One region of the Streptomyces sp. Q2 genome, then DNA from elsewhere that is predicted to be linked to it. Evidence: riboswitches for the same ligand, from Rfam matches in the RefSeq annotation. Region 1 holds a riboswitch; the other holds the start of a gene.
What was found. A riboswitch is a leader RNA that binds a small molecule or an ion and turns the genes downstream of it on or off. The one in region 1 is predicted to bind glycine.
Positions count from the first base shown of each region.

Region 2: it holds a riboswitch for glycine, as region 1 does, so the genes downstream of both, gcvT (glycine cleavage system aminomethyltransferase GcvT) here and gcvP (aminomethyl-transferring glycine dehydrogenase) in region 1, are expected to answer to the same signal.

Region 1 is NZ_JBXEJE010000034.1:89,800-104,969, reverse strand. Features, by position in the region: gene ACWBNA_RS33475 (DUF881 domain-containing protein) at 1-665, shown strand, start outside; gene ACWBNA_RS33470 (small basic family protein) at 662-994, shown strand; gene ACWBNA_RS33465 (DUF881 domain-containing protein) at 1,000-1,833, shown strand; gene ACWBNA_RS33460 (FHA domain-containing protein) at 1,895-2,800, shown strand; gene ftsR (transcriptional regulator FtsR) at 2,818-3,552, shown strand; gene ACWBNA_RS33450 (bifunctional nuclease family protein) at 3,638-4,111, shown strand; gene ACWBNA_RS33445 (MerR family transcriptional regulator) at 4,371-5,015, shown strand; gene ACWBNA_RS33440 (DNA polymerase IV) at 5,074-6,471, shown strand; gene ACWBNA_RS33435 (PRC-barrel domain-containing protein) at 6,834-7,205, opposite strand; glycine riboswitch at 7,320-7,415, shown strand; gene gcvP (aminomethyl-transferring glycine dehydrogenase) at 7,600-10,485, shown strand; gene ACWBNA_RS33425 (TOBE domain-containing protein) at 10,611-11,030, opposite strand; gene ACWBNA_RS33420 (ABC transporter ATP-binding protein) at 11,088-12,215, opposite strand; gene ACWBNA_RS33415 (ABC transporter permease) at 12,547-13,404, opposite strand; gene modA (molybdate ABC transporter substrate-binding protein) at 13,401-14,222, opposite strand; gene ACWBNA_RS33405 (TOBE domain-containing protein) at 14,394-14,789, opposite strand; gene ACWBNA_RS33400 (APC family permease) at 14,879-15,170, opposite strand, start outside.
Region 2 is NZ_JBXEJE010000030.1:79,486-94,655, forward strand. Features, by position in the region: gene ACWBNA_RS30955 (thioesterase family protein) at 1-140, opposite strand, end outside; gene ACWBNA_RS30960 (alpha/beta hydrolase) at 298-1,491, shown strand; gene ACWBNA_RS30965 (trimeric intracellular cation channel family protein) at 1,400-2,056, opposite strand; gene ACWBNA_RS30970 (ABC transporter ATP-binding protein) at 2,121-3,374, opposite strand; gene ACWBNA_RS30975 (ABC transporter ATP-binding protein) at 3,371-4,468, opposite strand; gene ACWBNA_RS30980 (ABC transporter permease) at 4,465-5,463, opposite strand; gene ACWBNA_RS30985 (ABC transporter substrate-binding protein) at 5,574-7,370, opposite strand; gene ACWBNA_RS30990 (ABC transporter permease) at 7,457-8,464, opposite strand; gene ACWBNA_RS30995 (enhanced serine sensitivity protein SseB C-terminal domain-containing protein) at 8,774-9,586, opposite strand; gene ACWBNA_RS31000 (enhanced serine sensitivity protein SseB) at 9,735-10,538, opposite strand; gene ACWBNA_RS31005 (AAA family ATPase) at 10,607-11,281, opposite strand; glycine riboswitch at 11,455-11,554, shown strand; glycine riboswitch at 11,555-11,668, shown strand; gene gcvT (glycine cleavage system aminomethyltransferase GcvT) at 11,706-12,824, shown strand; gene gcvH (glycine cleavage system protein GcvH) at 12,956-13,333, shown strand; gene glyA (serine hydroxymethyltransferase) at 13,349-14,611, shown strand; gene ACWBNA_RS31025 (L-serine ammonia-lyase) at 14,690-15,170, shown strand, end outside.

The DNA of each region.
Region 1 (15,170 bases):
AGGCCCGGGTGGCCGCTCCGGTCGTCGCCAAGGAGCGCGAGGAACTGATCGACCGCATCGACCGGGAGACCGAGGCCGCGGACAAGCTGGAGGACTCCGTCGACGAGCTGCGCGACGACGTGAGCGCGCGCCAGCGGGCGGCCCTCAGGGACAGCGGCGGCAGCGAAAAGGCGGAACTCGTGGGCATTCTCTCGGGTGCCACGGCCGTGCGGGGCCCCGGGGTGAAACTGGTCGTGGACGACGCCAAGGAAGCCACCTCCGGAGGTGACGGCGGCCCCCGCGAGACCTCCGGGTTCTCCGACACCGGGCGGGTGCGTGACCGGGACATGCAGCGGGTGGTCAACGGACTGTGGGAATCGGGCGCCGAGGCGGTGTCGATCAACGGGCAGCGGCTGACGGCGCTGTCGGCGATCAGGGCCGCGGGCGACGCGATACTGGTGGACAACAAGCCGCTCGTTCCGCCGTATACGGTGCTTGCCGTGGGGGACGGCAAGCGGCTGAGCACCAGGTTCCAGAACAGCGCCGACGGCCTGTATCTGCATGCCCTGCAGGAGAACTACGGCATCCGGACCGCCATTTCCGTGGCGGACGACCTCCGGCTGCCCGCCGCACCGAGTGTGATCGTACGTACAGCACAGCCGAGAAGTGAGAAGGGCACATCGTGATCGCCGTACTGGGCCTCGTCGTCGGAGTCGTGGCCGGCCTGTTGGTCCGTCCCGAGGTTCCGGCGGTTGTCGAGCCTTATCTGCCGATCGCCGTGGTGGCGGCCCTCGACGCCGTCTTCGGAGGTCTGCGGGCCATGCTCGACGGCATCTTCGACGACAAGGTCTTCGTCGTGTCGTTCCTGTCGAACGTGGTCGTGGCCGCGCTGATCGTGTTCCTGGGCGACAAGTTGGGCGTCGGTGCCCAGCTGTCCACCGGTGTCGTGGTCGTGCTCGGGATCAGGATCTTCTCCAACGCCGCGGCGATCCGCCGGCATGTGTTCCGGGCGTGAGGCGGATGAGCAACCAGGACGAGACGCCGGAGAACAGGCTGCGCAGGGAGCTGCCGGAGGAAGTCACCGCCGAGCCTCCCGCGGCGGCCGCGGACGCCTCCGAGGGGCCGCCGCAGCTGACCGGCCGTCAGCGGCTGGTGGACGGGCTGTGGCCGCCGCGTGTCACCAGGGCCCAACTCATCGTCGCGGTACTGCTGTTCGGGCTGGGATTCGGCCTCGCCGTGCAGGTGGCGTCGAACAGTGACAGTGACAGCGCTCTGCGGGGGGCGCGTCAGGAAGATCTTGTTCGTATCCTCGATGAACTGGATGACCGTACACAGCGTCTTGAAGACGAGAAACAGGGTCTCGAGAAGCAGCGGGACGAGTTGGAGAACAGCTCGGACCAGGCGGAGGAGGCCCGCAAGCAGACGGTCGAGAAGGAGAAGCAGCTCGGCATCCTGGCGGGCACGGTGGCCGCGCAGGGACCGGGCATCACGATGACCGTCGACGACATGAAGGGGGCGGTCAAAGCGGACATGCTGCTCGACGCGATCCAGGAGCTGCGCGCGGCCGGGGCCGAGGCGATCCAGGTGAACGGCGTGCGGGTCGTCGCGGGCACCTATCTGGCCGACTCCGGCAAGAGCGTGAGCGTCGACGGGAACAAGATCAACACCCCCTACCGTTTCAAGGTCATCGGCAAGCCGCAGGACCTCGAACCGGCGCTCAACATCCCTGGAGGCGTGGTGCAGACTCTCGAGAAGGAGCAGGCCACCGTGACCGTCGAGCGGTCGGACAAGATCGTCGTGGACGCCTTGCGAGCGGCGAAGCGGCCTGACTACGCTCGGTCGTCCTCCCAGTGAACCGGGGGTGCATGGGGGACGTCCGGCTAGGGCATGAGGTTGCGGGGGGTCGGCGCACCGATTGGGTGGTGCGTGGTGGAAACTGTCCGGTGGACACGGACGTTGTGAGGATGTCCGGATCGACCGGTGTGTTCAATCAGGGTTCGTCCTGCCCCACGGGCGGGTCTGTTTCGGTCAAGGGGAATCGCCCGTGAAGTTGTTTGCGAAGTTGTTCGGCAAGAGCGCGCGAGAGGGCAGCGACAATGCGACCGCCCGTCATCGCGCACAGCCCGACGCGGAAGGCCAGCGGCCGTTGTTCCGGGACCAGCTCGATGGTCCGGGTGATGACGTTTCCGGAGGTCAGGGCGCGCCGTCAGTTGACCCTGCCCAGTCCGGAGGCATAGGTTTCGGGCAACCGTCAACCTCAAGTTCGGGTGGAGGGTTTTCCCCTATGTCGGCCCTGGTGTGTACGAGGTGCGGTAACCGCAACGCGGAGAACAGCCGCTTCTGCTCCAACTGCGGCGCTCCGCTGCGGGCCGGGGCAACGCCCGAGCGTCCTTCCGAGACGACGTCCACGATCTCCATCTCCGGGCTCGAGGCCTACGACGCCGAGGTCACGGGCCAGACGCAGATGCCCATGCTCTCCCCGGAGGCGCAGGCTGCCGTCGACGCGCTGCCGCTCGGCTCGGCGCTCCTGGTGGTGCGTCGTGGTCCGAACTCGGGCAGCCGCTTCCTGCTGGACGGCGATCTGACCACGGCCGGGCGTCACCCGCAGAGCGACATCTTCCTGGACGACGTGACGGTCTCCCGTCGGCACGTTGAGTTCCGCCGTGGTCCGGACGGCTCGTTCACGGTGGCCGACGTGGGCAGTCTGAACGGCACGTACGTCAACCGTGAGCGGATCGACCAGGTCGCTCTGTCGAACGGTGACGAGGTGCAGATCGGCAAGTACCGGCTGGTCTTCTACGCGAGCCAGCGGGGCTACTGACCCTCCCGGGAAGGTCCATGCTGCAAACACCGAGCGGCGGTGCCGGGCACGGTACCGCCGCCACGGACAGCGGGCTGATGAGCATCGGCACGGTGCTGAACGCGCTGCGTGACGAGTTCCCCGAAGTCACCATCTCCAAGATCCGTTTTCTGGAGTCGGAGGGGCTCATCGAGCCGCAGCGGACCCCGTCGGGGTATCGCAAGTTCAGCGCCGACGACGTCGAGCGCCTCGGTCACGTCCTGAGGATGCAGCGGGACCACTATCTGCCACTCAAGGTGATCCGCGAGCACCTTGACGCCATGGAACGCGGTGAGGCCGCGCCACTGCCGACGGTGAGCCGGCAGCGGGACGGCGAGGGTCTCGCGGAAATCGAGGCGCCGACGGCGGCCAGGATCGGGCGGGCCGAGCTGATGGCCGCCGCCGGGATCGGCGAGCAGGAACTTCAGGAGTGGGAGTCCTACGGGCTGATCACTCCGCTGCCCGACGGGGCGTACGACGCCGAGGCGGCCACTGTGGCCTCGCTCATCGTCGAGCTCGGGCGGTTCGGGATCGAGCCGCGGCATCTGCGGGTGATGAAGGCGGCGGCCGACCGGGAGGCGGGGCTGGTCGACCAGGTGGTGGCCCCGCTGAGGCGCCATCGCAACCCGCAGACCAGGGCACACGCCGAGGCCCGTACGAAGGAGCTGGCGGGGCTCACGGTGAAGCTGCACGCGGCGCTCGTGCAGACCGCGCTGGGCGTGCGGCTGCCGTGAAGCGGGAGGGTTCGCACGGGTCGGATAGGCCACCCGTTCCCTGCCCGACTACCCAAACATCCCGGGCACGGCCTAGGGTTGCTGTGTGAACGAGCTCGATGTCGTAGGTGTCCGGGTCGAAATGCCCTCCAACCAACCGATCGTGCTCCTGCGTGAAGTGGGAGGCGACCGCTACCTCCCCATCTGGATCGGGCCTGGGGAGGCTACGGCGATCGCTTTCGCGCAGCAGGGCATGGCCCCCGCTCGACCGCTGACCCATGACCTGTTCAAGGACGTGCTGGAGGCCGTCGGGCAGGAGCTCACCGAAGTGCGCATCACGGACCTGCGTGAAGGCGTCTTCTACGCGGAGCTGGTCTTCGCCAGCGGTGTCGAGGTGAGCGCCCGGCCGTCCGACGCCATAGCGCTGGCCCTGCGCACCGGGACGCCGATCTATGGCAGTGACGGTGTGCTCGACGACGCCGGCATCGCGATTCCGGACGAGCAGGAGGACGAGGTGGAGAAGTTCCGCGAGTTCCTCGACCAGATCTCGCCCGAGGACTTCGGAACCAGCAGCCAGTGAGGCGTCCGCCGCCTCGTGGGCGAACCAGCCCGCGGGGCCTGGCAAGGTCCGTTGACGCCTCAAATGCCGGCATTTGCCAGCGGCGCGTGAGAGAGTCCTGCGGGCCGCTCCGAGCACATTCGGCTAGCCTTTCCCCGCGGTGGGGTGCGGGAAACCACTCGAAGGGTGATTATCACCCGGCGTGCCGAGTGTGGCGATCGTTGACGCGCCCCTGGTGACTGCCTACCGTCGAGAAGGCAGGTCAAGGACGGAGGTCGGCGTGAGAAGCAGCGGCGACGGTACGGCTGGGGGTGCCCCCGGACGCGGTCTCGGGGCGAGCGGTCCGTACCCGCTTCACAGCAACGCGGCCGATCACGCTCCGCAGCGACCGACGGCCGTGCCGAGCAGCGGAGGGGCGACGTCCATGGCGTCCGAGCAGATCGGCTACCGCGGTCCGACGGCCTGCGCGGCCGCCGGTATCACTTACCGGCAACTGGACTACTGGGCCCGCACCGGTCTCGTCGAGCCGAGTGTGCGGCCCGCCCACGGGTCGGGGACGCAGCGTCTCTACAGCTTCCGGGACGTTGTCGTCCTGAAGATCGTCAAGCGCTTTCTGGACACCGGGGTGTCGCTGCAGAACATCCGCACCACCGTTCAGCACCTGAGGGAACGCGGTTTCTGCGACCTGGAGCGCATGACGTTGATGAGCGACGGTGCCACGGTCTACGAATGCACCTCGCCGGACGAGGTCCACGCGCTGCTGCAGGGCGGCCAGGGCATCTTCGGGATCGCCGTGGGTGTCGTGTGGCGGGACGTGGAGAACGCGCTTTCTCAGCTGCACGGGGAGCGGATCGACACCGGGGAGACCCTTGTCGGGCACAACCCCGCGGACGAGCTGGCGCGGCGGCGCAACCGGGCGGTCTGACAGTCCGCCCCGCTCTTCGGAGACGGCATTGTCAGTGGCGTAGGGCAGCATCGGAGATGTGAGAAGCGCGCCCACGATCCTGCATCTCGACATGGATGCCTTCTTCGCTTCGGCGGAGCAGGCCTCCAAGCCGAGCCTGCGCGGGAAGGCCGTCGTCGTGGGCGGGCTCGGGCCGCGTGGCGTGGTGGCCACGGCGTCGTACGAGGCACGGGTCTTCGGAGTGCATTCGGCGATGCCGATGGCCCAGGCGCGTCGGCTCGCCCCGAACGCGGCGTATCTGGTGCCGCGCGGGGCGTTCTACCGGTCGATCAGCGAGCAGGTGATGGGGCTTCTGCGGGCGCTGTCGCCTCTTGTGGAGCCGTTGAGCCTGGACGAGGCGTTCGTGGACCTGGAGGCCGGGGGAGCGGCCTGGGACGACGCGTCGGCGCGGCTGGCCGGGGCGAAGCTGAGGACCGACATACGGGCCGTCACCGGGCTCACGGGGTCGGTGGGCCTCGCCGCCTCCAAGATGCTCGCGAAGATCGCCTCGGAGCAGGCCAAGCCCGACGGACTGGTGGTCATCGAACCGGGGACCGAGCGGGCCCTGCTCGGGCCGATGTCGGTGCGGACGCTGCCGGGGGTGGGGCCGACCACGGGCGACCATCTGCGGCGGGCCGGGATCCACACGATCGACGAGATCGCCGAGGCGGGTGAGGACGAACTCGTACGGCTGCTGGGCAAGGCCCATGGGCACGCGCTGTACGCCATGGCGCTGGCGCACGACGAGCGGCCGGTGGTGGCCGAGCGGGAGGCGAAGTCGGTGTCCGTGGAGGACACGTACGACGTCGACATCCACGACCGGGTCAGGGTGGGGCTGGAGGTGCAGCGGCTGGCCGACCGGTGTGTCCGGCGGTTGCGGGGCTCGGGACTGTCCGGGCGGACCATCGTGCTGAAGGTGCGGAGATACGACTTCTCGACGCTGACCCGGTCCGAGACCTTGCGGGGGCCCACGGACGATCCGGCGGTGGTGCGGGAGGCGGCCGCGCGCCTGTTGGACTCGGTGGACACGACAGGGGGTGTGCGGCTGCTGGGAGTGGGCGTGAGCGGCCTGGCCGACTACACACAGGAGGACCTGTTCGCGCAGGCGGCGGGGGAGCTGGCGGACAGCGCCGGGTCGGTGGAGGACGCCGACGAGGTGCCCGCGGTGGAGCCGGCCGCGCCGGTCGAGCGGCGGTGGGTCTCGGGGCACGATGTCGCCCATGCCGAGTACGGGCACGGGTGGGTGCAGGGGAGCGGGCTCGGGCGGGTGACCGTGCGGTTCGAGACACCGGACTCGGAGCCGGGGCGTGTGCGGACCTTCCGGGTCGACGATCCGGACCTGGAGCCGGCGGAGCCGTTGCCGTTGGTGGAGCGACGACCTGGGGCGGCTGAGGGCGGGGCGTCTTCGGCGGAGGGGGGCCGGGTGCGGGCGGGGTGAAGCGCGGTGGGGGTTGTGCGGATGAGTGGGTGTCCGGATGAGTTGGTGGGAGGTGGGAGGTGGGAGGTGGGCCGGCGGGATGGGTGCGCGAGGTGCACCCGCGTCGGCCGAGAGGGGATGCGGGGGCGTCTGCGGACGGAGGTTCGCGGTTCGCGGGGTTCGTGCGTGACCGGAGTTGGTGTGGGCCGGGCGTGGGTGGCGCAGCCCGGCGCTGACGGGGTGCCGCCTGCGCCCACCCGTGCCGCCCCGAGCGGCACGACTGCCCGCAGGCTGACGGGGTGGCGCCTGTGCCGCCTGGGCCCACTGGTGCCGCCCCGAGCGGCACGATTGCCCGCAGGTTGGCGGCGGGGTGGCTGTGAGGGTCAGGGGTCGTCGGTGCCTGCCAGTTTGCCGAAGGTGTGGTCCGGGATGGGGGGAGGGGCGCCCAGGTCCAGGCCGTAGTGGTGGTAGAGCTGGAGTTCTTGTTCGGGGGAGAGGTGGCGGCCCACGCCGAAGTCGGGGGCGTCCTTGATCAGGGCGCGGTCGTAGGGGACGTGGAGGGTGCCCTCGATCAGTTCGCTCGGTTCCAGGGGGACGAAGGCGTCCCGGGAGAAGAGGCCGGTGCGTATGGCGGCCCACTCCGGTTCACCGGTCGCGTCGTCGAGGTAGACCTCGTCGATGGTGCCGAGCTTGGTGCCGTTGCGGTCGAACGCCTTGCGGCCGATCAGGTTGCGCGGATCGATGTCGGTCTGCACGGGCCCTCCACATGGTCGCAACTCATCCGTAGGCACTACAAAAGAGCAGAATCTGGAAGGCGGCCACTCGAAGGTTGGAGCGTGGACCGCGCTGGTACGCTGACAAACGGCTGCTGACCCCGTGCGGGAGAGTCCTCCAGACATCATCGGAGGCGCCGAAGGAGCAAATCCTCCCCGGAATCTCTCAGGCCCACGTACCGCACGGACGAGGTCACTCTGGAAAGCAGGGCGGGTGCCGACGGCGTCGACGGCTTCCGCTCTCACCGACGGTGAAAGTCGGGTGCCCTCGGGTGTCCGGTGAAGCTCTCAGGTTGAGATGACAGAGGGGGAGGCCGTCCGGGTACCCGCGCCGCGGTGACCCTCGAAGGTCGTGTCAGACCAGGAGGCCTCCGTAATGACCGCCCATCGCATTCCGCTCTCCGAGCTCGAGCAGGGAATCCCCTTCGAGCAGCGCCACATCGGGCCCGACCAGGAGGCGCGGGCCAAGATGCTCGCGCAGGTCGGGTACGGCTCGCTCGACGAGCTCACCGCCGCCGCGGTCCCGGACGTGATCAAGAACGCCGACACGCTGGAGCTGCCGGGGGCCCGCACCGAGGCCGAGGTGCTGGCCGAGCTGCGCTCGCTGGCCGACCGGAACCAGGTTCTCGACTCCATGATCGGGCTCGGGTACTACGGGACCTTCACGCCGCCCGTCATCCTGCGGAACGTCATGGAGAACCCCGCCTGGTACACGGCGTACACCCCTTACCAGCCCGAGATCTCCCAGGGGCGGCTCGAAGCCCTGCTCAACTTCCAGACCATGGTCGCCGACCTCACCGGGCTGCCGACCTCGGGCGCCTCGCTGCTCGACGAGGGCACCGCGGCCGCCGAGGCCCTGGCGCTGTCGCGGCGCATGGGCAAGAACAAGAAGGGCCTCTTCCTGGTCGACGCGGACACGCTGCCGCAGACCATCGCGGTGATCGAGACCCGCGCCGAGCCGACCGGTGTGGAGGTCGTGGTCGCCGATCTCAGCGACGGTATTCCGGCCGAGATCGCCGGGCGTGAGATCAACGGCGTGCTGCTCCAGTACCCGGGCGCCTCCGGTGCCGTACGCGACATCAAGCCCGTGATCGAGCAGGCGCACGAACTCGGGGCGCTGGTGACCGTCGCCGCCGATCTGCTGGCGCTGACGCTGCTGAAGTCCCCGGGGGAGCTCGGCGCGGACATCGCGGTCGGCACGACGCAGCGCTTCGGTGTGCCGATGGGCTTCGGCGGCCCGCACGCCGGATACATGGCGGTGCGCGAGAAGTTCGCGCGCAGCCTGCCCGGACGGCTCGTCGGGGTGTCAGTGGACGCCGACGGGAACAAGGCGTACCGGCTCGCTTTGCAGACCCGTGAGCAGCACATTCGCCGGGAGAAGGCGACCAGCAACATCTGCACCGCGCAGGTGCTGCTCGCGGTGATGGCCGGTATGTACGCCGTCTACCACGGCCCCGACGGCCTGCGGACCATCGCGCGGCGCACCCACAGGTACGCCGCGGTCCTCGCCGCGGGCCTGACGGCCGGCGGGGTCGAGGTCGTGCACGGCTCCTACTTCGACACGCTGACCGTCCGGGTGCCGGGGAGGGCCGCCGAGACCGTCGCGGCCGCGCGGGCCAACGGCGTCAATCTGCGGCTCGTCGACGGTGACCACGTGTCCATGGCCTGCGACGAGACCACTCTGCGGGCCCAGCTGGGCGCCGTATGGGCCGCGTTCGGGGTCGAGGGCGACATCGAGGCGCTCGACGCGGTCACCGAGGAGACTCTGCCGGACGCGCTGCTGCGGAGCGACGAGTACCTGGCGCACCCCGTGTTCCACCAGTACCGCTCCGAGACCGCGATGCTGCGCTACCTGCGCCGCCTGGCCGACCGCGACTACGCCCTCGACCGGGGCATGATCCCGCTGGGCTCCTGCACCATGAAGCTCAACGCGACCGCCGAGATGGAGCCGGTCACCTGGCCCGAGTTCGGGCAGCTGCACCCGTTCGCGCCCGCCGAGCAGGCGCAGGGCTACCTCACGCTCATCCGCGAGCTGGAGGAGCGGCTCGCCGAGGTCACCGGGTACGACAACGTGTCGCTGCAGCCCAACGCCGGCTCGCAGGGCGAGCTGGCCGGGCTGCTCGCCGTACGCGGGTATCACCGTGCGAACGGTGACGATCAGCGGACCGTGTGCCTGATCCCCTCGTCGGCGCACGGCACCAACGCCGCCAGCGCGGTCATGGCGGGGATGAAGGTCGTCGTCGTGAAGACCGCCGGTGACGGCGAGATCGACGTCGAGGACCTGCGGGCGAAGATCGAGCAGTACCGGGACGAGCTGTCGGTGCTGATGATCACCTACCCGTCGACACACGGTGTCTTCGAGGAGCACGTCGCCGACATCTGCGCCCAGGTGCACGAGGCGGGCGGGCAGGTGTACGTCGACGGTGCCAACCTGAACGCGCTGGTGGGCCTGGCCAAGCCGGGGCACTTCGGCGGTGACGTCTCGCACCTGAACCTGCACAAGACCTTCTGCATCCCACACGGCGGCGGTGGGCCGGGTGTCGGCCCGGTGGGCGTGCGCGCGCACCTGGCGCCGTATCTGCCGAACCACCCGCTGCAGCCCGCGGCCGGACCGGAGACGGGCGTCGGGCCGATCTCGGCCGCGCCCTGGGGGTCCGCCGGGATCCTGCCGATCTCGTGGGCGTACGTCCGTCTCATGGGCGGGGAGGGGCTCAAGCGGGCCACGCAGGTGGCGGTGCTCAGTGCCAACTACATCGCCAAGCGTCTGGAGCCGCACTACCAGGTGCTCTACACCGGCCCGGGCGGGCTGGTCGCGCACGAGTGCATCATCGATCTGCGGCCGCTGACCAAGGCGACCGGTGTGAGCGTCGACGACGTCGCCAAGCGGCTCATCGACTACGGCTTCCACGCGCCGACGATGTCCTTCCCGGTGGCCGGCACGCTGATGATCGAGCCGACCGAGTCCGAGGACCTGACCGAGCTCGACCGGTTCTGCGAGGCGATGATCGCCATTCGTGCGGAGATCGAGAAGGTTGGCAATGGCGAGTGGTCCGCGGAAGACAACCCGCTGCGGAACGCGCCGCACACCGCCGGAGCGCTGGGCGGGGAGTGGGAGCACGCCTACACGCGCGAGGAGGCCGTCTTCCCTGCCGGTGTGTCGGTGGCGGACAAGTACTGGCCGCCGGTGCGTCGGATCGACCAGGCCTTCGGCGACAGGAACCTGGTCTGCTCCTGCCCGCCGCTGGAGGCGTACGAGGACTGACGTGTAGTACTCGGGAGGACTGACGCGTAGTACGTGGTGAGGGCCACTAGGTGATGAGGGCTCCGTCCGGCGGTTCGTCGGGCGGAGCCCCTGTGCGTCGGTTCGTCGGGCGGAGCCCCTGTGCGTTACGGGGTCGCGAGGGAGATCTCGGTCGACTTGATCAGGGCGACGACCGCCGTGCCGGGTGCGAGGGCCAGGTCCGTCACGGCGTCCCTGGTGATCACCGCCGTCAGGTCGTCGCCGTCGAGGGCGACCTTGACGGAGGCCATGGCGCCGCCGGTCGTGAGGTCGCGGACGGTGCCCGCGAGCTGGTTGCGGATGGAGACGCCTTCGACGGGGGCGGTGGCCAGGGAGATCTCCGTCGACTTCACCAGGGCGTGTACGGCGGAACCCGCGGCGAGGCCGAGTTCCTCGGCGGCCTCCAGGGTGATCGCCGCGGTGAGGTTCCGGCCGCCGGTGAGGCGGACCTTGACCGTGGCCATGACCTCGCCGGGGGTGACGGCGGTGACGGTGCCGGGGAGCTGGTTGCGGATGCTCAGGCTCATGGAGAGGGCCTCGTTGGGGGTGGGGAGTGGGGCCCCCACGGTAGTCGGAGGCAGGGCTTATGCCGGGTATGCGTGAGTCTGGCTCGCCTTGACCGTTGCCCAGGCCGGTGCGCCCGGGTGCAGGTCGAGCTCCGCCGCCGCGACCGTCGTGAGGTCGGCGGCGAGGGGGAGTCCGCCGGTGAGGTCCACGCGGATCTGGTCGCCGTGGGTCTCCAGGCCGGCCACTTCGCAGCGCCACAGGTTGCGGGCGCTGGAGCCGGTGGGGCGGTCGCGGTGGAGGGTCACGGCGCTCGGGGGGAACGCGACGAAGACCGGTCCGGAGAGGTCCTCCGTGGTGGTGATGGCGGGGCCGGCGTCCAGACGGACCGTGTGGCCTTCGGCCTGGCCTCTGTAGAGGTTGAGGCCGACCAGCTGTGCGATGTAGTCCGTGCGGGGGTGACGGGCGATGTCGGCGGGTGTGCCCTCCTGGACGACCCGGCCGTGCTCCACGACCACCAGCCGGTCGGCCAGCACCATGGCGTCCAGCGGGTCGTGGGTGACCAGGACGGCGACGGCCTCGAACTCGGCGAGGTGGCGGCGGAGTTGGGCGCGCACCTCCAGGCGGGTGCGGGCGTCCAGGGCTGCCAGGGGTTCGTCGAGGAGGAGCAGACGGGGACTGGTGGCCAGGGCTCGGGCCAGGGCGACGCGCTGGGCCTGGCCGCCGGAGAGGCGGCGGGGCTTGGCACCGGCGTGGTCGGCGAGGCCCATGCGGTTCAGCCACTCGGCGGCCTGCGCGCGGGCCTCCGTCTTGGTCGCGCCGTGGCAGCGGGGCCCGAAGGCCACGTTGTCCAGGGCGGAGAGGTGTGGGAAGAGCAGGTAGTCCTGGAAGACGACGCCGACCGGGCGGGACTCGGGGGGCGTACGGTCCAACTCGGCCCCGTCCAGGCGCAGGTGGCCGCCGGTGAGCGGGGCGAGGCCGGCGAGGGCGCGCAGGGCGGTGGTCTTGCCGGCGCCGTTCGGGCCGAGCAGGGCGACGACGTCGCCGGGGGCGGCGGTGAGGGTGACGTCGAGGCGGAAGGTGTCGCGGGCGACGATGAGGTGGGCGTTGAGGCCTTCGGTGTGGGTGCCCGTGCCCGTGCCTGTGCCGGTGCCTGTGCCGCTGGCGGTGGCGGTGGCGCCGGTTGTGGTGTCGTCGACGTTGGTCATGAGGGGCGTTTCCTGGAGTCTGTGCGTGACCGGGGTCGGTGCGGGCCGGGGGTGGGTCGCGCTGCCCGGCGCTGACGGGGTACCGCCTGCGCCCACCCGTGCCGCCCCAAGCGGCACGACTGCCCGCAGGTTGTGGGGTGGGGTGTCGCTTGTGCTCGCCGGTGTCGTCTTGAGTGGTGTGACTGTCCGCAGGTTGTGGGGTGGGGTGTCGCTTGTGCTCGCCCTTGTCGTCCTGAGTGGCATGACTGGCGGCAGGCTGGGGTGCGTTGATGCGGTCGGCCAACCCAGCTGGGCAGGGTGGGTGGGGCGCCGAATCGGGCGGGTCGGGGGGTCATGAGGGTGTTGTCCAGCGGTCGCGCAGGCCTGCCAGGACCGCGATCGATACGCCCAGCAGGACCAGGCTGAGGGCGATGGCGGCTGCCGGGTCGTTCTGGAGGGCCAGGTAGACCGCGAGTGGCATGGTCTGGGTCCGGCCCGGGAAGTTGCCCGCGAAGGTGATCGTGGCCCCGAACTCGCCGAGGGCTCGTGCCCAGGCGAGGACGGAGCCCGCTGCGATGCCCGGCATGATCAGCGGCAGCGTGACCCGGCGGAACGCGGTGAAGCGGGAGGCGCCGAGGGTGGTGGCCGCCTCCTCGTAGCGCGGGTCGGCGGCGCGCAGGGTGCCCTCGACGCTGATGACGAGGAACGGCATCGCCACGAAGGTCTCCGCGAGGATCACGCCGGCCGTGGTGAACGGGAGCGTGATCCCGAACCAGGAGTCCAGCCACTGCCCGGCCACGCCGTTGCGGCCGAGGGCGAGCAGCAGTGCGACGCCGCCGACCACCGGGGGCAGGACCAGGGGCAGGGTCACCAGGGCGCGGACCAGACCGCGTCCGGGGAAGTCGGTGCGGGCCAGCAGCCAGGCCAGGGGGACGCCGACGACCAGGCTCAGGGCGGTCGCCGCCGTGGCGCACACCAGGGACAGGCGCAGGGCCTCCCAGACCTCCGCGCTGGTCAGCTGCTCGGGGAGGCTGCGCCAGGGAGCTCGTACGAGCAGGGCGACCAGCGGGAGGAGCAGGAACGCCAGCCCTGCCAGGGCGGGGACGAGGAGGGGCAGGGGCACGCCTCGGCGGGCGCCTGTCCGCAGAGGCCGCCGCCGCCCACCCTCCGGGAGGACGTCTGCGGGCGTGGTCTTGTCGGGCCTGGTCATGGCGCGAGGAACCCGGCCCCGGTCAGGACCTTCTGGCCCTCGGCGGACCTCACCAGTTGGATGAAGGCGTTGGCGGCGGCGGGGTTGGGCGCGTTCTTGAGGAGGGCGATCGGGTAGTCGTTGACGGCCTTTGCCGACTCGGGGAACTCCACGCCTGTCACCTTGTCACCGGCCGTCTTGACGTCCGTCTTGTAGACGACGGCGGCGTCGGCCTCCTTCAGCTCGACCTTCGTGAGGGCGCTCTTGACGTCCTGCTCGTAGGAGACCGGGGTGAGCTTGAGGCCGGCGGTCTCCAGGGCCGTCTGGGCGGCGGAGCCGCACGGCACCGTCTTGTCGCACAGGACGACCTTCAGGTCGGACTCGGTGAGGTCCTTGAGGGAGGTGACCTTGTCGGGGTTGCCCGGCAGGGTGGCGATCTCCAGCTGGTTGCGGACGAACGTGGCGGGCGGGCCGGCCGTGTCCTTCTCGTCCGTCACGATCGCCATGGGCTTGGCGCTCGCGGCGGCGAACACGTCGGCCGGGGCGCCGCCCGTGATGTTCGCGGCGAGGGTGTCGCTGCCGCCGAAGCTGAAGGTGACCTTCGTGCCGGGGTGCTCCTTCTCGAACCGCTTGCCCAGGGTCGTGAAGCTCTCCTGGAGCGAGGCGGCGGCGAAGACGGTCACCGTGCCGGAGAGCTTCGCGGAGGAGTCGGATCCAGCCGAGCCCGAGTCCGCTTCGGAGGAGCCGGAGGAGGAGCACGCGCCGAGGGCCAGCAGTGCGGCGGCTGCCGCGCCGACCGCCTGAAGGGTCCGGCGGGTCCGGCGCGCGGAACGGGTCATCACGGGTCCACTCCCTCGGTCTGCCTGCAAAGAGCCCGTCGGACCCTTCCGGTGCACCGATCATACTTCCGCATATGCGAGGCATAAGTCCGCTGTGGCATCGCATGAGCTGGGGTGTGAATCGTGCAGGGTTGCATGTGCGTTCACACGTACGTCACGCCGAGGGGAGTCTTAGACGCGGTCGATGTGTACATTCGTCGACTTCACGCGGGCCGTCGCCTCCATGCCGACCTCCAGGCCGAGTTCCTCGACGGCTTCGCGGGTCAGCAGGGAGACGAGCCGGTGCGGGCCTGCCTGGATCTCGACCTGGGCGGCGACGTCGCCCAGTTTGATCGCCGTGACGATGCCCGGGAAGGCGTTGCGGGCGGAGGTGTACGGCGTGTCCTCGTCGGTGCCGGCCGCCCTGGCCAGTTCCACCGAGAACGCGGCCAGATCCCGCCCGTCGACGAGCCGCCGCCCGCTGTCGTCGCGGTGGGTCGCCACCCGGCCGGCGTCCGCCCAGCGGCGCGCGGTGTCGGGGCTCACGCCGAGCAGCTTCGCCGCCTGGCCGATCGTGTAGGACTGCATGCGGTCACGATAGGGCCGTGAACGGTGGGTCGTGGATGGCGGGCCGTGTATGTGGGGCAGGGCGCGCCGAGGGCGGGGTGGTGGCGCGCTCAGCCGGTGTGGACGCGTGGCCGGCGGGTCCGGTCGGGTTCCGCCTCGCGCAGGACCTCGCGGGTGACCGGGGCGACCTCGCCCTGGCCGAAGAGGAAGAAGCGCAGGAAGTTGGTGAAGGGGTTGCCCTCGGTCCATTCGAAGTAGATGTGCGGGGTGCAGCCGGTGGCGTCGCGGGCGTGCAGGAGCAGGGCGGCCAGTGCGTTCGGTATGGAGGACGACTCCAGGGTCAGGACGCGGTAGCGGTCGTGCAGGACCTCGCCGCGTACGGTCAGACCCGACTCGAACTCG
Region 2 (15,170 bases), on a different contig from region 1:
CCGCCGTTGACGGCGCTGATGATCGTCCAGCCGGCGGAGAGGTCGATGTCGTAGACCCCGGGTTCGCGCAGGGTGAGGGCGGTGTCCCGGTCGAACTCGCTGTCGCCGATGACGGCGCGCACGGTAGCTGTCTCTGGCATGCCTGAACGGTACAACAGGTGATTACTAAGCGGTAGCTTTCTTCGTTACGGCGGTATGACGCCGATCGCGGCGCCTCAGGTGAGGCTAGGGAAATTTTTCGGTAAGTGTCCCCACACATCCGTCAACCCGGACCCTCGTCCGGCCCTCTCCCCAGACATGAGCCTCACCGGGACTTCGTTCCTCTACACCCTGATCGCGACGGCCGTCGCCGCCCTCGCGCTGCCGCTCATCCTGTGGTCACGGATGCGGGGACACCGGGCCCTGCGCGTCTCGGCCCGGGTGCTGATGCTGCTGTTCGCGCAGGGCACGGCGGTCGCCCTGGTCTTCACACTGGTCAACAACCAGAACAACCTCTACGACAACTGGGCCGACCTCCTCGGCACCGGCGACCACGTCCAGCAGGCCGTGGACCTGGGCGCCGACGGCACCGGAGGGATCGCGCTGCAGCGGCTGCCCAAGGTCCGGCAGACGTTCACGCGGGCCGGCGGCGTACGCGTCACGCAGCTCAAGGGCCGGGTGTCAGGCGTGAACGCCGAGGTCTACGTCTGGCTGCCGCCGCAGTACGGCGAACCCGCCTACCGGCACCACAGATTCCCGGTCGTCGAGCTGCTGTCGGGCTATCCCGGCTCGGCGAAGGCCTGGTTCGGGTCCCTGCACGCCGACGAACAGCTGCTGCCGCTGATGCGCGATGGCGAGGTGGCGCCGTTCATCCTGGTCGCCCCGCGCACCAACCTGCTGGCCGGCGTGGACCCGGGTTGCGCCAACATCCCGGGCACGGTGAACGCGGACAGCTGGCTCAGCGTGGACGTGCCGAGAATGGTCATGGACAACTTCCGTACCCAGTCCGCCCCCGCGGGCTGGGCGGTGGCCGGGTACTCGGCGGGCGCGCACTGCGCGGCGAAGCTCGCCGTCGCGCACCCCGACCGCTACCGGGCCGCGGTCAGCCTGTCCGGGTACAACGACCCGATCGGCGAACGCGGTTCGCTGCCTGCCCAGAACCCCGTCCTGCGCGACGCGAACAACCCCTATCTGCTGCTGCGCAAGGCCCACACCCCGCCCGCGGTCGCGCTCTACCTCTCCGGTCAGCCACACGACGGCTACGAGGCGGCCGTGGCCCTCGAACAGGTGGCGAAGGCGCCGACGACCGTGCACGTGGTCTACGTCCCGAAGAGCGCGGGCGGCCACACCATGGCCCTGTGGCGGCCGCAGGTGGTGCCCGCCTTCCGCTGGCTGACCGAACAACTGGGCCTGGGAGCCGCTACTCCTCCCGCACGGTCGACCGGCGGTTCCACGCACGCGGCGCTCGCCAGTGGAACCGCATGGCGAGCAGCCGCAGAACGAAGGCGGTGACGACCGCGAGTGAGCTGGTGAGCGGGTTGAGGACGTCGTAGTGGATGCACAGGACGACCAGGGTGGCGCCGACCATCGCCGGGACCGCGTACAGGTCGCGGTCCCAGCGCAGCAGCGAGGGCACCTCGTTGGCGAGCACGTCCCGCAGCACACCACCCCCGACCGCTGTGGCCAGACCCAGGGCCGCCGACTGGGGCAGGCCGAGCCCGTACTCGTACGCCTTCGTCGTGCCGGCGACACAGAACAGGCCGAGGCCGGCCGCGTCGAAGACGTTCACGCCGGCCTGGATGCGTTCCACGTGCGGGTGCAGGAAGAAGACCAGGAGGGCGGCGAGCAGCGGGGTGACGAAGTACCCGAGGTCCGTGAAGGCGGCGGGCGGTACGGCCCCGATGATCAGATCGCGGAACAGCCCGCCGCCCAGCGCGGTGACCTCGGCGAGGACGGCGATGCCGAAGACGTCGAAGTTCTTGCGGACGGCCAGCAGGGCGCCGGAGATGGCGAAGACGAAGATGCCGATCAGGTCGAGCGTGTGCTGGACGGACGGGCTGAACAGTTGCTGAAGCACCCTGACATTCTCACCCAGCACCGAGCCCCCGCCTTGCGATGGAAGGCGGGGGCTCGGTTGTGGGCTACTTGTCGTTGGTGTCCTTGGTGGCGTCGGCGTCCTTGGTGACGCCGGTCTCCTTGGAGACCTCCGCCGCCACCGCCGCCGACGTCTCCGCCGACTCCGCCAGCACCTCGTCCGCGACCAGCTCGGCCGCCTCCTTGGCGACCGTCAGCAGCACGGTGTCCTGCGGGGCCTGGTCCTCGAAGTTCTCCGGGTGGTGACAGGCGACCTGCTGGCCGGGCTTCAGCTCGACGAGCGGCGGCTCGGTCGTCTTGCAGATCTCCGTCGCCTTCCAGCACCGGGTGTGGAACCGGCAGCCGCTCGGCGGCGAGATCGGCGAGGGCACGTCGCCCTTGAGCAGGATGCGCTCGCTCTTGGCCGACTTGCGGCGCGGGTCCGGGATCGGCACCGCCGACATGAGCGCCTTGGTGTACGGGTGCATCGGCGCCCGGTACAGCGCGTCGCGGTCGGCGAGTTCCACGATCTTGCCGAGGTACATCACGGCGATGCGGTCCGAGACATGGCGGACGACGGACAGGTCGTGCGCGATGATCACGTACGTCAGGCCCAGCTCCTGCTGGAGGTCGTCCAGCAGGTTCACGACCTGCGCCTGGATCGACACGTCCAGGGCCGAGACCGGCTCGTCCGCGACGACCAGCTTCGGGTTCAGCGCGAGCGCGCGGGCGATGCCGATGCGCTGGCGCTGGCCGCCGGAGAACTCGTGCGGGTAGCGGTTGTAGTGCTCGGGGTTGAGACCCACGACCGACAGCAGCCGCTGCACTTCCTTCTTGATGCCGCCCTCGGGCTCGACGCCCTGCAGCCTGAAGGGAGCGCCGACGATCGTGCCGATGGTGTGGCGCGGGTTCAGCGACGAGTACGGGTCCTGGAAGATCATCTGCACGTCGCGGCGCAGCGGACGCATGCCGCTGACCCCGAGGTGCGTGATGTCCTTGCCCTCGAACTCGACCTTGCCCGCGGTCGGTTCGAGGAGCCGGGTGATCAGCCGGCCCATGGTGGACTTGCCGCAGCCGGACTCGCCCACGACGCCGAGCGTCTCGCCGGAGCGGACCTCGAAGTCGATGCCGTCGACCGCGTGCACCGCGCCGACCTGCCGCTGGAGCAGGCCCTTCTTGATCGGGAAGTGCTTCTTCAGCCCGGTCACCTTCAGCAGGACCTCGCCGGGGGCGGGGTCCTTCGTGAGGGTGGCGGCGGCGCCCTCCATCTGAGGGGCATCGCCCTGCGCGGGAATCGTCACCGCTTTCTCGTCGTCACTCACAGCTTCGGCGCAATCTCTTCGGTCCAGATACGCTCCCGCTGCTCCGTGCCCAGATGGCAGGCGGCCCAGTGCCGGCTGCCCACTTCGGCGAGCTCGGGGCGGACGGTGCGGGTGACGTTGTCCTTCGGGAGGTCCGCGTACGGGCAGCGCGGGTTGAAGGCGCAGCCGGACGGGATGTTGATCAGCGAGGGCGGGGAACCCTTGACCGGGATCAGACGCTCCTGCTGCTCGCGGTCCAGGCGCGGCATCGAGCCGAGCAGACCCCAGGTGTAGGGGTGCCGGGGCTCGTAGAACACCTTGTCGGCCGGGCCCCGTTCGACGCAGCGGCCGCCGTACATCACCAGGATGTCGTCGGCCAGTTCGGCGACGACGCCCAGGTCGTGGGTGATGACGATGACCGCGGAGCCGAACTCCTTCTGCAGGTCGCGGATCAGGTCGAGGATCTGCGCCTGGACGGTCACGTCCAGGGCGGTCGTCGGCTCGTCCGCGATCAGCAGCTCGGGGTTGTTGACCAGCGACATCGCGATCATCGCGCGCTGGCGCATACCGCCGGAGAACTCGTGCGCGTAGCTGTCGACGCGCTTGTCCGGCTGCGGGATGCCCACCCGGTCGAGCATCTCGATGGCGCGGCGCTTGGCGGTCTTCTTGTCGACGTCGTGGTGGATCCGGTACGCCTCCACGATCTGCTGGCCGATCGTGTAGTACGGGTGCAGCGCCGACAGCGGATCCTGGAAGATCATCGCCATCTCGCGGCCGCGCAGCTTGCGCACGTAGTCCGGGTCGGCGGACAGGAGTTCGGTCCCGTCCAGCCAGATCTCGCCGGAGATCTGCGCCTTGCGCTTGCCGTACTGGCCGGCGGTGTGCAGGCCCATGATGCCGAGCGAGGTCACCGACTTGCCGGAGCCGGACTCGCCCACGATGCCGAGGGTCTTGCCCTTCTCCAGCTGGAAGCTGAGCCCGTCGACGGACTTGACCAGGCCGTCGTCGGTGGGGAAGTGCACCTTCAGGTCGCGCACTTCCAGGAAGGAGGTCGGAGCGGGCGAGGAACCGGTGGGCTCGCCCACGGCCGCTCCGCTCTTGCTGAGTTCGGTCACGTGAGCCTCACTCGGGGGTCGATCACGGCGTACAGGATGTCCACCACGAGGTTGGCGAAGAGCACCGCGATAGAAGTGATCAAGGTGACGCCCAGGATGATGGGCAGGTCCTGATTCTTGATGGCGTTGAGCACCGCCTGGCCGAGGCCGGGCAGGCTGAACGTGGTCTCTGTCAGGATCGCGCCGCCGATGAGGGCGCCGAGGTCCATGCCGAGCATGGTCAGGATCGGCGTCATCGTCGAGCGCATGGCGTGCTTGCCGATGACGGTCTGCTCCTTGAGACCCTTGGCGCGGGCGGTGCGGATGTAGTCCTCGCCGAGGATCTCCATCATGGTGGCCCGGGTGATCCGGGCGTACATCGCCGCGTACAGGAACGCGAGGGTGATCCACGGCAGGATCATGCCGCCGAACCATCCGCCGAAGCTTTCGTCCAGAGGCACGTACTGCCCGTCGAACAAGTTCAGCCCGAAGACGAAGATCGACAGGGACAGCATGCCGGTGAAGTAGATCGGGAGAGAGACACCCGAGAGCGCGATGAGCATCGCGCCGCGGTCCCAGAAGGTTCCCCGCTTGAGCGCGGAGAGCACGCCCGCCGCGACGCCGAGGATCAGCCACAGCACGGCTGCACCGAGCGCGAGCCCCAGGGTCACCGGGAAGCGGTCGGTGAGCACCGGCCAGACGGCCTGCTCGCTACGGAAGGAGTAGCCGAAGCACGGCGCGGCACACTCGGTGATGTCACCGCCGCCCGAGTAGGTGCGGCCGACGAAGATGCCCTTGAAGAACTCCCAGACCTGGACGTAGATCGGGTCGCCGAGACCCAGCTTCTGCCGCACCGCCTCGACGGCGGCCGGGTCGGCCTGCTTGCCCACGAAGCTCGAGGCGATGTCTACCCCCGCCCACTTGGGGACGAGGAAGAAGATGCCGAAGACCACCATGATGATGACCACGAGCATCACTGCGGCGGCGAACAACCGCCTGATGAGGTAAGCGAGCACAGCTCTCGGCCCGCCGCGGACCGCGGGCCACCGGAGGTTGTCCGGTGGCCCGCGATCACGCTGCGCCGGCCTTCACCTGCCTTTCGTGCCGTGTGGCGGGTGCGCCGGGACTACTTTGCGGACTTCAGACCGAGGTTGACGAAGTCGTACATACCGCTGTAGCCGTCGGTGGTGTACACGTTCGCCAGGTTGTCCGAGCGCCAGTTGATGAACTTCTCGAAGACGAAGGGCAGGTAGTACGCGCCCTCCATCACCTTGTGGTTGATCTCCGTGGCGATCTTGGTCTTGCCCGCGTCGTCCAGCGTGGTGATGTAGTCGTCGAACAGGCCGTCGATCGCCTTGTCCTTGATCAGAGCGAAGTTGTTGTTACCGCTCTCCAGGATGTACTTGCTGTCCCACAGCGGCATACCGAAGCCCTGGACGGTCGGGAAGTCCGGACCCCAGCCCATGATGATGATGCCGTAGCCCTTCTTCTTCACGTTCTCGGGGCTGCCGATGATGCCGGTGGTCTGCGAGCCGTCGAACTGGTCGATCTGGGCGTTGATGCCGACCTTCTTCAGCGAGGCCTGCAGGGACTGGGCGGTGGCCACCTCGACCGGCTTGTTGTTGCGGACGGCGATGGTGGTGGAGAAGCCGTTCGGCTTGCCACACGCCTTCAGCGCTTCCTTGGCCTTGGCGGCGTTGCCGGACTTGTTGGCGCCGGCGATCTCGTACGGGTCGTACTTCTGGCCCTCGGCACCCGACACGGACGGCGGCAGCATGTTGGTACCGATGTCACCACCGGCGATGGGGCCACCACGCGCGGTCTGCAGCGACACGTGGTCGGCACCGTAGATCACGGCCTTGCGGCACTCGACGTTGTTGAACGGCGCCACACTCTGCGGGAAGGTCGCGTAGCGGATGTAACCGGAGACCGGGTTGTCCAGGTTGGCCTTGTGCTGCTTCAGGGCGGTGGTGCGGCCCTGCGGCGACATGCCGGTCTGGTTGAGGTCGAGGTCCAGGTCACCGTTGAGCAGACGCTGGTCCAGCTGGTTGGCGTCCGAGAAGAACTTGACGGTGATCTTGTCCGGGTAGGCCTTGCGGATCGGGTCCGAGGCCTGCTTCCACTCGGTGTTGCGGACCAGGGTCATGTCCTTGCCCGGGCTGTACGACTGGAACTTGTACGGGCCGGAGGAGAACGGGTGCAGCGCGTACTTGGACTTGGTGTCCTTGTCCTGGCGGACCGGGGACGCGGAGATCAGACCCAGCATCTCCTCGAAGTCCGAGTTGGCGGCCGGCAGCTTGAAGACGACGGTCTTGTCGTCCGGCGTCTCGATCGCCTTCAGACCCAGCTTGTCCGGGGAGGTGTCCTTGTACGGGCCCTTGTACTCGCCCTTCGGGTCCAGAACGTCCTTCAGGTAGACCGGACCACCGGACAGCACGTCCTGCGCCCACACGCGCTCGATGCCGTACTTCACGTCCTTGGACGTGATCGGCTTGCCGTCCTCCCACGTCACGCCGTCGCGCAGCGTGTACGTGTAGGTCTTGCCGTCGTCCGTGACCTTGGCGAGACCGGTGGCGAGGTCCGGGGCCAGCTCGGCGCCGGCCTTTCCGGGCTCCGTCTTGTTCGTGACGAGCTGACGGCTGTAGTAGCGCGCGAAGTTCCACATGAAGCCGTAGTAACCGCGCGTGGTGTCCCACGAGTCGGCATCCTGGGCGCCACCGAACTTCAGCGTGCCGCCCTTCTTGGCGGCAGAAGCCTGGGCGACCTTGTTGTTCGCGGCGTCGAAGCCGGCGGCGCCGGTCGCCGAACCGTTGTCGCCGTCATCTCCACCGCCGCCGCACGCCGCCGTGGTCAGCAGCGCGGCGACCGCGGCGACAGCGGCAAACGCCTGCTTCCGCCGCCCTGAGGTGCGTTGGGTAGTCACGATCTCGGATCCTCCGGATTTGATGAGAGACCCCGTGTGAATGCCACGGGACAGTTGGGGTGCTGCGCTTGGATCGGGTCCGCGGTTCAACGGGAGGCCTTCGGGTCCAGCGCGTCCCGGACGCCGTCGCCGAAGAGGTTGAAGGCCAGCACGGTGATGAAGATCGCCACGCCCGGGACCACCATGTACATGGGGTCCGACTCGTAGTAGTCGATCGCGCTCGAGAGCATCTGGCCCCACGAGGCGGTGGGCGGCTTGACGCCCACGCCCAGGAAGCTGAGCGCCGCCTCGGTGAGGATGTTGGTGGGGATCATCATCGTCGTGTACACGACGATCGGGGCGACGAGGTTCGGCAGCAGCTCCTTGAACAGGATGTACAGCCGCCCCGCGCCCAGCGACCGGGCCGCCTCGACGTACTCGCGCTCGCGCAGCGACAGTGTCTGGCCGCGCACCACGCGTCCGATGTAGGGCCAGCCGAAGAAGCCGATGACCAGGATCATCACGAAGACGCGCACGCTCGACCCGGTCAGCCCCAGCATGTCGTTCGGCATGACGGAGACCAGCGCGATGATGAACAGCAGCTGCGGGAAGGCGAGCAGACCATCCATCACCCGGCTGATCAGGGAGTCGATCCAGCCGCCGAAGAACCCGGCGAGGATGCCCAGCACCGTTCCGAGGATCACGGCCACCAGGGCGGACAGGAAGCCCACCAGCAGCGAGATCCGGGCGCCGTAGAGGATGCGGGCGAAGATGTCGCGGCCGTTGACCGGCTCGACGCCGAGCAGGTGTTCGCCGCTGATGCCGCCCAGGGAGCCCGTGGGCGTTCCGAACAGCGGGTCGATGAGGTTCTCGTGGTACTCGTTCGGGTCCTGCCCGAGGATCCCGGTGATGACCGGGGCCAGCAGCGAGATCACCACGAGGAGGAGAACCACGACGCCACCCGTCAGGGCGAGCTTGTCCCGCTTGAGGCGCTCCCAGGCGATCCGGCCCAGGGAGCGTCCCTGTACGGCCTTCGCATCGGCGCTGACCAGCGCCGCTTCTTCGGCCGCGCTCGGGGCCGCTTCCGCGGTCGGCTCGTGCAATGGTGCCGTCATCTGGCAGGGACCCCTCTCAACCGGCGGTAGCCGGCCCGCACTTGCCGCTGTGGCGGCATTGATCAGTCCGTCGTACACAGGGACGAAAGGCCCCTGGTGCCGGAGTCTTCAACGCTTTGGCGATCTGTTGCCAGACTTGGCGGTGAAAGGATGCATAAACGTGATGCGGGCTGGAGGGTTCCGTTATCCGGACGCCGGGTAACGCGGGTCGGACGCAGGCTAGTTAGGACATTGGGGATACACGGGTACTATCCACCCTGTTCTACGCGCGGAGACATGCCGGGCCACCGGGGCCGGGATGACGGTCGGTCAGTATCCGCCGCGGGCCGGCGGATAGCCGTATCCGGCCGCCGGAGCCTGGACCGAGGAGGGGGCCGGGGCGGGCGCCGCATGGGCCTCGCGGTCGTAGAACGGGCGGGCGCTCGCCCGCATCCACAGGGCCACCGGGTCGTACTCGTCGGACATCGCCACCGTCGACACCGGCAGCCCGTCCGGGACCGCTCCGATCGACTGCTGCATCATCGCGCGCACCGAGTCGACGGCCGGCGGGCTGGTGTCGTACACGTCGAGACCGATGGCCAGATACGGTGCCCCGAGCGCGGGCTGCACCCAGGCGCGGCGCAATGAGCGGACGGCCGGGGTGCGGTGGGCGTTCTGCGCCATCAGGGCGTAGAACTGCGGGATCTCGATGCCGGGTTCGGACAGCCGGAGCGGACCGGCGGGCTGGCGCTCCAGACCGGTGGCGATCCGGCGCAGGTCGAGCCAGGGGATGCCGACGCCGCCGCCGGGGGCGTGCGGGTTCAGCCACAGGCCGTAGTGGTCGGGGTAGAGGGTGCGGGCGACGTCGATGCCGTCGACGACCTCGTAGGAGCGGTTCCAGCCGCTGGCCGAGAGTTCCTGGGCCGAGGTCACGCACGGGGCGTAGCCGTAGCCGTCGACCTCCATGTTCCCGTACTGGGCGTCGGGCGAGCCTGCCTGGCCGTGCCACAGGAGCATCCAGACCTGGCCGGAGGAGGGGGTGGCCAGCGCGCGCAGGAGTGCCTCGTAGGCGTCGTAGCGCCCGGGCGTCACCTGGCGCAGCATGTGCTCGACCTGACCGGCCGCGATGCCGCTGGCGCTCACCTGTACCGCCCCTTCGTGAAGTTGCCTCGATATGTAACCAGCTTATGCGCTGCGCTGGCTGAGCCCTGGAGAGCTCGGGGCTGCTCGTCTGTGGGCGGGTGCGGCACGATTGTGGCTTGTCGAGCAGTTCCCCGCGCCCCTGACTACCTCAGTAGCCGTACTGGTAGAAGGGCCGGACCTGCTCGCGCATCCAGTGGCCCACCGGGTCGTCCGCCACGTCCAGGAGGACCAGGTTGACCGGCCAGGGGGCCGGGGCGCGGCCCAGGGCCCTCGCCAGGGCGTCCATGGGGATCGTGCGGAGGTCGGCGGCCTCCGCGTGGGAGAGCTCCACGCCGACGAACATCACCGGGTCCGCCGTCTCGATCGCCGCGAGGCAGCGGCGGGCCGTGAGGACGACGCCCGTCGCCGCGAACTCGGCCGAGGCGGCGGCGAGGAAGTCGACGGGGTCGTCCTTCCAGTCGGGCTCGTAGACCTTGACGCGGCCGCCGCTCGCCGGACCGTCCAGCGGGGTGCGGCCGGAGCGGCACAGGTCGGCCACGGCGGCCGGGGGCAGCGGGACGCCGACCGTGCCGTCCGGGTTCACGGCGATGCCGACCTGCGGGGGCAGGCCGCGGGCGAACTCCACCGCGGGCGCGATGGTGTACGACAGGTGCGAGCCGACGACCTGACGGAACTGCTCCTCGGAGCTGAAGACCGGCACATAGGCCTGGCCGTCGATCTCCAGGGTGGGAAGGTCGAGCGGGCCGCTGTGCGGGCCGCCGCCGCTGGGCAGCGGCACCCACACGAAGCTGCGGCCGAGCACCTCGATGATCCGCCCGCCGGCCCCGGGGACGCCGAGGGAGGCGGAGAGCACCTCCTCCAGCTCGTTGCCGGGCCATCCGCCGTGCGAATGGGGGTGCGCCTGTGCCGGGAACTCCGAGAAGCCCGCTGCGAGATCCGCCGGGAAGTCCATCTGCCGCCTACCGCCTGCCGAGTACCACTGCTGTGGCTGAAAGGCTAGCGGGTGCGGACGCTCGCGGGTCAGCCCGTGAAGCCGATCCGGCGCAGGACGTTCGCCGCGTCCCGGTCGATCAGGACCGCCGAGTCGCAGCCCTGGGGCAGGTCGCCCTTCTCCACGGAGCTGATCAGGCGGGAGGCCGCGCCGCGGTGGCGCAGGAACGCGTACCTCGAGACTCCCCGGCCGCGTTCGCGCTGGCCGGCCAGGGCCGTGCCGGGAGTGACGTCGAGCAGCAGCAGGTGCAGGATGCCGCCCCTGCGGCGGGCCTCGCGGGCCAGCCAGCCGCGTACCCAGGCCTGCGTGCCGCAGTCGTGCACGACGACGCCCTCGCCGGAGCGCAGGGCGCGGCGCAGTCCGGCGTAGTGGGCGAGGCGGACGAGCGGGCGGTAGACCGCGTACGGCAGGAAGCGGGACAGCCGGCCGTCCCAGCGGTCGCGGGTGTCCTGGGAGTCGATCCGCAGGCCCTTGACCGTGCGTCGCATCAGCGTGGACTTGCCGCTGCCGGGCAGGCCGGTGATCACGACGAGGTCGCGGGGTCCGAAGAGCAGTGCGTGCGGGCTGTGGCCCTCGCGTTCGCGCAGGTCGCGGAGGACGGGTCCCGGGCGCGTCCCGCACGCCTGGCGGGCCTTGGCCGCGGGCTGCTCGGGCAGCGCGACGGCCGAGGTCGTGGCGTACGCCGTGGTCCTGTTCACCGTGATCGTCCTCCCCTGGGGCGGGTCACGAGTTCCCCTCCCCGTCGAGTGTAAAGAGAAGGTAATACGGGGTGTCTCCTGTTTTCATGCGCTTACTGCCACAGGCCGGTTACAGATGCGGCCTGCCGCGCACCGAAGATGCGTGCGATGATGTGCGCGCCAACTGCATACCGGCCGTTTGAATCCGCGCGGGAGAGTCCCCAGCCGTACGTCGCTGGGGCGCCGAAGGAGCAAGTCCCTCCCTTGAATCTCTCAGGTCCCCGTTACCGCGCGGGCGAGGCACATCTGAAAAGCGGGCCGCTGCCACAGTGGCTCCACCCAAGGTGCAAGTCGTGACCACCCCTGCGCGGGGTCATGACGAACCTCTCAGGTTCCGATGACAGATGGGGAGGAACGACCTCGCCGTCATGCCTTGGGAGACGACCGTCCGATGAGCAGCACCGCACCCCGTCACACCGCGCTCGATGCCCTGCATCGCGCGCTCGGCGCGACGATGACCGACTTCGCCGGCTGGGACATGCCCCTGCGCTACGGCTCCGAGCGCGACGAGCACACCGCCGTGCGCACCCGGGCCGGTCTCTTCGACCTCTCGCACATGGGCGAGATCACGGTCACCGGCCCGCAGGCCGCCCGGTTCCTGAACTACGCGCTCGTGGGCAACATCGCGTCCGTCGGCGCCGGCCGGGCCCGCTACACCATGATCTGCCGCGAGGACGGCGGCATCCTCGACGACCTGATCGTCTACCGGCTCGAAGAGACCGAGTACATGGTCGTCGCCAACGCCTCCAACGCCCAGGTGGTGCTGGACGCGCTGACCGAGCGGGCCGCCGGTTTCGACGCCGAGGTGCGCGACGACCGGGACGCCTACGCCCTGATCGCCGTGCAGGGACCCGAGTCGCCGGGGATCCTGAAGTCCCTCACCGACGCCGACCTGGACGGCCTGAAGTACTACGCCGGCCTGCCCGGCACCGTCGCCGGCGTCCCGGCGCTCATCGCCCGCACCGGCTACACCGGCGAGGACGGCTTCGAGCTGTTCGTGAAGCCGGAGCACGCGGTCGAGCTGTGGCAGGCCCTGACCAAGGCGGGCGAGGGCATCGGCCTGGTCCCCTGCGGCCTGTCCTGCCGGGACACGCTGCGTCTGGAGGCGGGCATGCCGCTGTACGGGCATGAGCTGTCGACGTCGTCGACGCCCTTCGACGCCGGGCTCGGACGCGTCGTGAAGTTCGAGAAGGAGGGCGACTTCGTGGGGCGCGAGGCGCTCACCGCGGCCGCTTCCCGCGCCGAGAGCAACCCCCCGCGCGTCCTCGTCGGCCTGGTCGCCGAGGGGCGTCGCGTCCCACGTGCCGGGTACGCGGTCGTCGCCGGCGGCGAGGTGATCGGCGAGGTCACCTCCGGCGCGCCCTCCCCCACGCTGGGCAAGCCGATCGCGATGGCGTACGTCGACGCCGCGCACGCGGCGCCGGGCACGCCGGGTGTCGGTGTGGACATCCGGGGCAGCCACGAGCCGTACGAGGTCGTGGCGCTGCCGTTCTACAAGCGCCGCAAGTAGAGACTCAAGCGCCAGAAGTAGACACTTGAGCGGTCCGTGCGCGTGACCCTGCGCACATTTCCGCTGCTCACGTGCGTTTCCAGCAGTCCCTCATTCACCAGCACTCCCCCGCGTACAGGAGAATTCAGGCCATGAGCAACCCCCAAGAGCTGCGCTACAGCAAGGAGCACGAGTGGCTGTCGGCCGCCGCGGACGGCGTCTCGACGGTCGGCATCACGGAGCACGCGGCCAACGCGCTCGGTGACGTCGTCTTCGTCCAGCTCCCGGAGGTCGGCGCCGCGGTGACCGCGGGCGAGACCTGCGGCGAGCTGGAGTCGACCAAGTCGGTCTCCGACCTGTACTCCCCGGTCAACGGCGAGGTCACCGAGGTCAACGAGGACGTCGTCAACGACCCGTCGCTGGTGAACTCCGCTCCCTTCGAGGGCGGGTGGCTGTTCAAGGTGCGCGTCGCCGAGGAGCCGGGCGACCTGCTCTCCGCCGACGAGTACACCGCCTTTTCCGCCGGCTGAGGAGTCGTACACCTGATGTCCGTTCTGAACACGCCCCTGCACGAGCTCGACCCGGAGATCGCCGCCGCGATCGACGCCGAGGTCGGCCGCCAGCAGTCCACCCTCGAGATGATCGCCTCCGAGAACTTCGCGCCCCTCGCGGTCATGGAGGCGCAGGGCTCGGTCCTCACCAACAAGTACGCCGAGGGCTACCCCGGCCGCCGTTACTACGGTGGTTGCGAGCACGTCGACGTCGCCGAGCAGATCGCGATCGACCGGGTCAAGGAGCTGTTCGGCGCCGAGTACGCCAACGTGCAGCCGCACTCCGGTGCCTCCGCCAACCAGGCCGCCCTGTTCGCGCTGGCCAAGCCCGGCGACACCATCCTCGGCCTCGACCTGGCACACGGCGGCCACCTGACCCACGGGATGCGGCTGAACTTCTCCGGCAAGCAGTTCGACGTGGTCGCCTACCACGTGGACGAGGCCGGTCTGGTCGACATGGCCGAGGTCGAGCGGCTGGCCAAGGAGCACCGGCCGAAGGTGATCATCGCGGGCTGGTCGGCGTACCCGCGGCAGCTGGACTTCGCCGAGTTCCGCCGGATCGCGGACGAGGTCGAGGCCTTCCTGTGGGTCGACATGGCGCACTTCGCGGGTCTGGTCGCGGCGGGCCTGCACCCGAATCCGGTCGAGTACGCCGACGTCGTCACGTCCACGACGCACAAGACGCTCGGCGGGCCCCGCGGCGGCATCATCCTCGCCAGGAAGGACTTCGCGAAGAAGCTGAACTCCTCCGTCTTCCCGGGCTTCCAGGGCGGTCCCCTGGAGCACGTGATCGCGGCCAAGGCGGTCTCCTTCAAGGTCGCCGCCTCCGAGGACTTCAAGGAGCGTCAGCGCCGTACGGTCGAGGGCGCGCGGATCCTCGCCGAGCGCCTCACCGCGCCGGACGCCCGTGAGGCCGGCGTGAACGTCCTGTCCGGCGGCACCGACGTGCACCTGATCCTGGTCGACCTGCGCGAGTCCGAGCTGGACGGGCAGCAGGCCGAGGACCGCCTCCACGAGGTCGGCATCACGGTCAACCGCAACGCCGTCCCGAACGACCCGCGCCCGCCGATGGTCACCTCCGGCCTGCGGATCGGTACGCCCGCCCTCGCCACCCGCGGCTTCACGGCCGAGGACTTCACCGAGGTCGCGGACGTCATCGCCGAGGCGCTCAAGCCGTCCTACGACGTCGAAGCCCTCAAGACCCGGGTCAAGGCGCTTGCCGCCAAGCACCCGCTGTACCCCGGTCTGAACAAGTAGTTCCTTTTTGTGGCGCGCCCCGCACACTCGTCAGTGCGGGGCACCCACCCCCTGCACCACCCGTACTGAGGAGTTCCCGTGGCCATCTCGGTCTTCGACCTGTTCTCGATCGGCATCGGCCCGTCCAGCTCCCATACGGTCGGCCCGATGCGCGCGGCCCGTATGTTCGCCCGCCGCCTGCGCAACGAGGCCCTGCTGGACTCGGTGGTGTCGATACGGACCGAGCTGTACGGCTCGCTCGGCGCGACCGGCCACGGCCACGGCACGCCCAAGGCGGTGCTGCTCGGCCTGGAGGGCGACTCGCCCCGGACGGTGGACGTGGAGAAGGCCGACCAGCGGGTGGCGGACATCAAGGAGGCGGGCCGTCTGCGGCTCCTCGGCGAGCACGAGATCGCCTTCGACTTCGACAAGGACCTCGTCCTCCACCGCCGTAAGACCCTCCCCTACCACGCCAACGGCATGACCCTGTGGGCGTACGACGCCTCGGGGGCCGAACTGCTCACGAGGACTTACTACTCGGTCGGCGGCGGCTTCGTCGTCGACGAGGAGGCGGTGGGCG